DNA from 2 places in the Pseudoduganella sp. GW821-FHT12E03 genome. Region 2 is predicted to be linked to the other one. Evidence: predicted binding sites of a transcription regulator. Region 2 holds the regulator's gene; the other holds the start of a gene.
The links. Region 2 encodes FNR, which switches genes on or off when oxygen is low (the NO sensors DNR and NnrR bind a similar motif). Its sites were predicted from a motif close to TTGATNNNNATCAA; they were not measured.
Positions count from the first base shown of each region.

Region 1: the regulator FNR is predicted to act here: its motif matches at 1,504-1,517, upstream of AC1RRC_RS11375 (OmpW/AlkL family protein).

Region 1 covers NZ_JBXAQJ010000004.1:77,382-80,788, forward strand. The annotation lists gene AC1RRC_RS11365 (xanthine dehydrogenase family protein molybdopterin-binding subunit) at 1-917, opposite strand, end outside; gene AC1RRC_RS11370 ((2Fe-2S)-binding protein) at 914-1,423, opposite strand; gene AC1RRC_RS11375 (OmpW/AlkL family protein) at 1,582-2,208, shown strand; gene AC1RRC_RS11380 (DUF2244 domain-containing protein) at 2,196-2,654, opposite strand; gene AC1RRC_RS11385 (methyl-accepting chemotaxis protein) at 2,815-3,407, shown strand, end outside.
Region 2 covers NZ_JBXAQJ010000002.1:828,087-831,493, reverse strand. The annotation lists gene AC1RRC_RS07335 (sensor histidine kinase) at 1-70, opposite strand, end outside; gene AC1RRC_RS07330 (helix-turn-helix domain-containing protein) at 150-875, opposite strand; gene fnr (fumarate/nitrate reduction transcriptional regulator Fnr) at 903-1,706, opposite strand; gene chrA (chromate efflux transporter) at 1,849-3,195, opposite strand.

The DNA.
Region 1 (3,407 bases), on a different contig from region 2:
TCCTTCAGCATGGCGGCAATATCGGCGCTGGACAGCTTCGCGTTCGGGCCTTCGTCCCACACGATGGGCAAGTCCGCCAGCGCCGTGCGGGCGCGCCACCACGTGTCGGCCACCACGGCCACCGCGCTGTCGCCCACCTGCACGACTTTTTTCACGCCGGGACGCTGCGCAATCGCCGCCGCATCGAAGCTTTTGACCTTGCCGCCAAACACCGGGCAATCCTTGATGGCCGCGTTGAGCATGTTCGGCAACTTCAAGTCCATGCCATACACTTGCGCGCCCGTGGTTTTGTCGACCGTGTCCAACCGCGCCAGGCGCTTGCCGGCCAGCTTCCAGTCTTTCGGGTCTTTCAGCTTGACGTCGGTGGGCACCGCCAGCTTGCCGGCCGCTGGCGCCAGCTGGCCATAGGTGGCGCTGCGGCCCGAGGCGGCGTGGCTGACCACCCCGTTGGCGGCGCGGCAGTCCGCCGCCGGCACTTGCCACTGATCGGCCGCCGCCTGCACCAGCATCATGCGGGCCGCCGCGCCGCCTTTGCGCACGTATTCGTTGGATTCGCGGATGCCACGGCTGCCGCCCGTCGAATAACTGCCCCACACGCGGTTGCGCGCCAGGTTGCGTCCGGGGCTTGGATACTCCGTGGTGACCCTGGACCAGTCGGCATCGAGTTCTTCCGCCACCAGCTGCGCCAGGCCGGTCAGGGTGCCTTGGCCCATTTCCGAACGGGCGATCCGGATCACCACGGTGTCGTCGGGCTTCACCACCACCCAGGCATTGACTTCCGGCGGCTGCGCGCCGGCCTGCTGCGCCCCGGCGTCCAGGGGAATCGCAAACGGCACCACCAGGCCGCCCAGCGCCAACGAGGTGATTTTCAGGAAGCCCCGGCGCGACGCCGATGGTGCGGATGCGGGCGCGTTCATGCCTTGTCTCCCGTCCGCTGGATATGCTCGATAGCGAGGCCGGCCGATTTCGGGGCGGCCTTATTGACCACCACCCTGATGGCGGCGCGCACGCGGTTATACGTGCCGCAGCGGCAGATATTGGTCATGGCGGCGTCGATGTCTGCATCGGTGGCTTTCGGCTTTTGTTTCAGCAGCGCGCTGGCGGCCATGATCATGCCGGACTGGCAGAAACCGCATTGCGGCACGTCCAGCGCGGCCCAGGCTTTTTGCACCGGGTGACTGCCGTCTTTCGACAAGCCTTCGATGGTGGTGATCTTTTGTTTTTCCGTCAGCGCGGAGATCGGCAGCACGCAGCTGCGCGTGGCTTCGCCGTCAATGTGCACGGTGCACGCGCCGCATTGCGCGACACCGCAGCCATACTTGGTGCCGGTCAGCCCCAGCTGCTCGCGCAGCGCCCACAGCAGCGGGGTATCCCCCTCCGCATCGAATTCCCGGATTGCTCCATTGACGTTCAGCCTGGCCATACTTTCTCCTGCGAAGGGTGGTCCGGCCCGGGCCGGAAAGCGCTGGTTATCTTACACCCCACATTTTCCTTTTGCCATTTTTGACTTGTATCAAAGTTTTTACTGTTTGGGATTCATACACTTTGTTTGAAACTCAACAGCAAAGAAAGAAAAAGTGTATGAAAGCCAGCAACCTTAAAGCCATCTCCCTCCTCCTTGCGGCCGTTGCCGCCCTGGGCGCCACTGCTGCGCAAGCCGCCGATCACAGCGCCTGGCTGATCCGCGCCCGCGCCGTGCACATCGACCCGGCCGACAAATCCGATCCGGTCGGCGGCACGGGCGCGGCGGACCGAATCCACGTCAGCGGCAAGACCATCCCGGAAGCGGATATTTCTTATTTCTTCACCCCCAATCTGGCGGCGGAACTGGTGCTGACCTATCCGCAAAAGCACACCGTGTACCTGGACAGCAAAGCCATCGGCACCTTCCGCCACTTGCCGCCGACCCTGCTGGCGCAATACCACTTTGCACCGGGCAATACGGTCAGCCCCTACCTGGGGGTGGGGGTGAACTGGACCACGTTTTCAAAGAACCGCCTGCTGAACGGCGGCGCCAGCCTGGAACATGACAGCATCGGCCTGGCCCTGCAGGCCGGGGCCGACGTGCGGCTGGACGACCACTGGTCGCTGAACTTCGACGTGAAAAAAGTGCGGATCCGCAGCGATGTGCTGATTGGCGGCGCCAAGGCCAGCCGCGCCAAGGTCGATCCTGTCCTGTTTGGCGCGGGCTTCGGCTACCGCTTCTGATCGCGCAGCGCTTGCTGTAACTCGTCGGCCAGCCGGCGCCGCTGAGAGTCGGCGGCGAATCCGCCGACTTCCAGGGTGGTGCCATTCGCTTCCAGCAACACCAGGCCGCGCGGCGACGCCGGCTTGGCGACGCGCGTAAAGTACGGTTCCAGCACGGTTTGCGACGCCCGTCCGGCCGAGACCCGCTCCACCAGCAGGCAGCCCGTCGTCAGCACGATGTGTTCATAGTCGGCGGCGTGGCGCGCATACAAAATGAAAGCCAGAGTGACGGCGGCCAGCTCGATGCTGGTAAACACCAGCACTTGCCACACGCCCTGCAGCAGGAACACCAGGGCCACGCTGAGCGACAGGCCGCACAGCGCGCCATAGGCCGCCACCGTCTGGCGCGGCGTCAGCGAGCAATTGCGGCGCAACAGCCATTCGTGTTTTTCGATATCCCGCTGCATAGCGTAATTTCCCGTCTCCGTATAGGGATTTTACTGCTGCGGGGATGTCTCTTCCGTCAACGTTGTTGCATGACGACAAACGCAATAACTCCCTTATCACGGCGGGCAGACACCCGGGCCAGGATGTGACATTCTTCTGGAAATTACTATAGGGGGAGACATGTCGCTTGCGAATTTGAAGATAGGGATGCGCCTGGGGTTCGGCTTTGGCGTGGTGCTGACCTTGCTGACAGCCATGATGCTGCTGGGCCTGGCCTCGATGTCGCGCATCGGCAACCGCACGCAAGACATTCTGAACGACAAAAACGTGAAGATGGCCGCTGTCAGGAGCATGGTCGGCGACGTTCGCAGCATCACGCTGGCGCTGACCACGATGACCGTGGTCTCGACCCCGGAGCAGATGAACGCGGAACTGGCCAAGGTGGACGAAGCCCGCAAGCGCTACAAGGACGCCCGCGACAAGCTGGCGTCGATGATGACGGAAGATAAGGAAAAAACCCTGCTGGCCGCCGTCGATGAGGCGCTGGCCAGCGGTGCGGAAAAGAATAACAAGCTGATCCAGATGCGCAAGGAAGGCGCAAGCGCCGAAGCCGTCGAATACCTGTTGAAGGAAACCGGCCCGGTGCAGGCCAGGGCGCTGGCGGCGCTGAACGACGTCTTCACGCACGAAACCAGGTTGATGGAGGAAGCCGGCGCCGACGTGGAGCAGGTCTACAGCAATGCCCTCATCATGCAGCTGGCGCTGGGCACGGT
Region 2 (3,407 bases):
TCAGCATGGCATCGCTGGCGGCGGCCAGCAGCCATTCCAGGTTGCGGCCTTCCATCACAAAATTATCCAACCCACTCCCCTTGTCGCCAACCCGGCACGTGACCTTTTCGCGCAGAATAGCACGGGAAGGCACGCCGGGTTAAGTGGCGCTACACCAGTGGTTCCTGGCAAACGCCCTCTGCCAGCGCCGCCAGCCGCGGCCCGTCCACGATGGTCAGGTGGCGGCCCGTCAGCGTGATCCATCCCGCTTTGCGGAAGCGCGCCAGCAAGCGGCACACGCATTCCATCGTCAAGCCCAGGTAGGCTCCGATTTCATCGCGCGACATGCGCAGCTGGATTTGCGTGGACGGCGCGCCGCGCGCCGCATAGCGCGCCCGCAATCCAACCAGGAACAGCGCCAGGCGCTGCTCGGCGCGCGCATTCCCCATCAGGAACAGGGAGGCCTGCTGGCGCTGGATTTCACGGCTCAGCGCACGGTGGAACTGGTCCATCAACGCAGGCACCGCCACCAGCAATTCACGCAACCGGTCAAACGGAATTTCACAGATTTCGCAGGTTTCGAGCGCCACCGCGTCGGTGTCATGACAGCCGTCGGCGATCGCATCGAGCCCCAGCAACTCGCCCTCCATGGGAAAACCCGTGAGCTGGCAATTGCCGTGCGCATGGCGCAGCGTTTTCAGGTGGCCGCTGCGGATGGCGTACAGCTTGACGAAAGCGTCGCCCGCGCGGTGCAGGTATTCGCCCCGCATCAGCGTGCGCCGTCCGCCCACGATGGTTTCCAGTTGCGCCAACTCGCCGGGCCGCAACCCGCCGGCCAGGCACAGGTTGCCCATCGCGCATTGGGAGCAGTCCGCCGGGTCCGGGGGCGCCGGCATGAGGCATTCAACGTGCATGACAACCCTTCAGGCGGCGCACGCCTCGGCGGCAATGGTGCTGTCCGCGCCGGGTTCCCGTCCGGTCGACAGGGCTTCCAGGCTGTCGCGGTCATGGAGCCGGATATCGCGGTTGTCGAGCTTGATCCAGCCCTGCTTGCGGAAACGGGCCAGCAGGCGGCTGACGCTTTCGATCGTCAGCCCCAGGTAGCCGCCGATATCTTCGCGCGACATGCGCAACTGGTAGCTGGCGGAGGAATAGCCGCGCGCCGCGTAACGCGCGCCCATGTTCAGCAGGAACAGCGCCATGCGCTGGTCGGCGCGCATACTGCCGCGGAATAGCATGATCGCCTGTTCGCGCTGGATTTCACGGCCCAGCACGCGGTGGAATTGCTGCATCAGCGACGGCGTCTGCATCGCCAGTTCCTGCAAGCGGTTAAACGGGATTTCGCAGACCTCACTGTCTTCCAGCGCGGTGGCGCTGCAGTTGTGCAAGCCCGAACCGATCGCATCCATCCCCAGCAAGTCGCCCGCCATGTGGAAGCCCGTCACCTGCTGCTCACCGTGGATATTGACTTGCGCCGTCTTGAAGTGGCCCAGGCGCACCGCAAACAGGCTGCCGAACGAGGCCCCCATGCTGAACAATTGCTCGTCGCGCGCCAGACGGCGGCGGCGGGCGATAATCTGGTCCAGGCGCGCCACGTCGCTGTCGGCCAGGCCTTGCGGCAGGCAAAAGCGGTTAAAGCTGCACAGCGTGCAATTGACCTTGCCCGATTTGGCGGCTGGCGCCACCGTGCTGGCGTTGGCGGCGGCGATGGGAATCACGGTATTCATGGGCTGCTCCTGTTCGGTGTGCGTTGCACGTCCTCGATGAACACCAGTATCGCGCTCCCGGCGCTGTCACGGTATCGGGCATTGCCATGAGTTAATGTAGGGGATCCGTGACAAGGCCTTGCCGCCTTGGCATGGCGCTGGCTTAACCCAGCGCCAGTTTCACGCCCAGTCCCGCCACCGCGCAGGCCGCAATCACGTGGATCACATTGCGCTTGTAGCGCAGCAGCGCCACCGCGGCCCCGGCGGCAATCACGGCCGACCACGGGTCGAAGCGCCCATGGAACCCCTCCGGCCACAACACGTGGTAGCCGAAAAACAGCGCCAGGTTCAGGATCACCCCGACCACGGCGGCGGTAATGGCGGTCAGCGGCGCCGTGAACTTAATGTCGCCATGGGTCGACTCCACCAGCGGGCCGCCGGCCAGGATGAACAGGAACGAGGGCAGGAAGGTGAACCACGTGACGAGCGCGGCGGCCGTTGCCCCCGCCAGGAATTGCGCGTCCGGCCCGAACACGGCCTTGACATAGCCGCCGACAAACCCGACGAACGCCACCACCATGATCAGCGGCCCCGGCGTGGTTTCACCCAGCGCCAGCCCGTCGATCATCTGGCGCGGCGTCAGCCAGCCATAGTGTTCGACCGCGCCCTGGTAGACATACGGCAGCACCGCATAAGCGCCGCCAAAGGTCAGCAGGGCCGCCTTGGTGAAAAACCAGCTCATTTGCGTCAGCGTGTGGTGCCAGCCAAAGAGCGCGGTCAGCGCGCCCATCGGCAAGGTCCACAGCGCCGCGCCGGCCACAACGATGAGCGCCAGCTTGCGCCAGCGGAAGCGCGCATGGGCCGGCGGCGGCGTGGTGTCGTCGATCAGCGCCGCGCCATACGACGCCTCGGCGCCGCCATGGCCGCCGCCGCCGCCAATGGCAAACGTGGCGGGCGCCATGCGGCCGCCGATGTATCCCGTCAGCGCGGCCGCCAGGACAATCAGCGGGAATGGCACATCGAAGGCGAAAATCGCAATGAACGAGGCGGCGGCAATCGCCCATAACGCATTGTTTTTCAGCGCGCGCGACCCGATGCGGTGCGCCGCCTGCACCACGATGGCGGTGACGGCGGGCTTGATGCCATAAAACAGCCCCGCCACCACGGACACGTCGCCAAACGCGATATAAATCCACGACAACACGATCAGGATCAGCAGCGATGGCAGGACGAACAGCCCGCCCGCCACGACGCCGCCCCAGGTGCGGTGCATCAGCCAGCCGATGTAGGTGGCCAGCTGCTGCGCTTCCGGTCCCGGTAGCACCATGCAGTAATTGAGCGCATGCAGGAAACGCCGTTCGGAAATCCAGCGGCGGTTTTCCACCAGTTCCTGGTGCATGATGGCGATTTGCCCGGCCGGGCCGCCGAAACTGATCAAACCCAGCTTCAGCCAAAAGGCGAACGCTTGCCAGAAACCGACCGGCGCTGGTTTGACGTGGGAAGGGTGCATCGGATCCATACAGTGATTTGAATTGGAGCAATCTTCGCATTGTACGAAGCGGACCGTATGCCCCATAGAATTATTTCAAATATGCTAATTCCCACGGCAAATAGTCAATGGCATAACCTTTCCGAAACCACATTATTAATGGCCTTGAATCTATTCACCCGAGTAACGTACATCAATTTCCACAAAATACTGAAAAACCGCACTATTCTGCA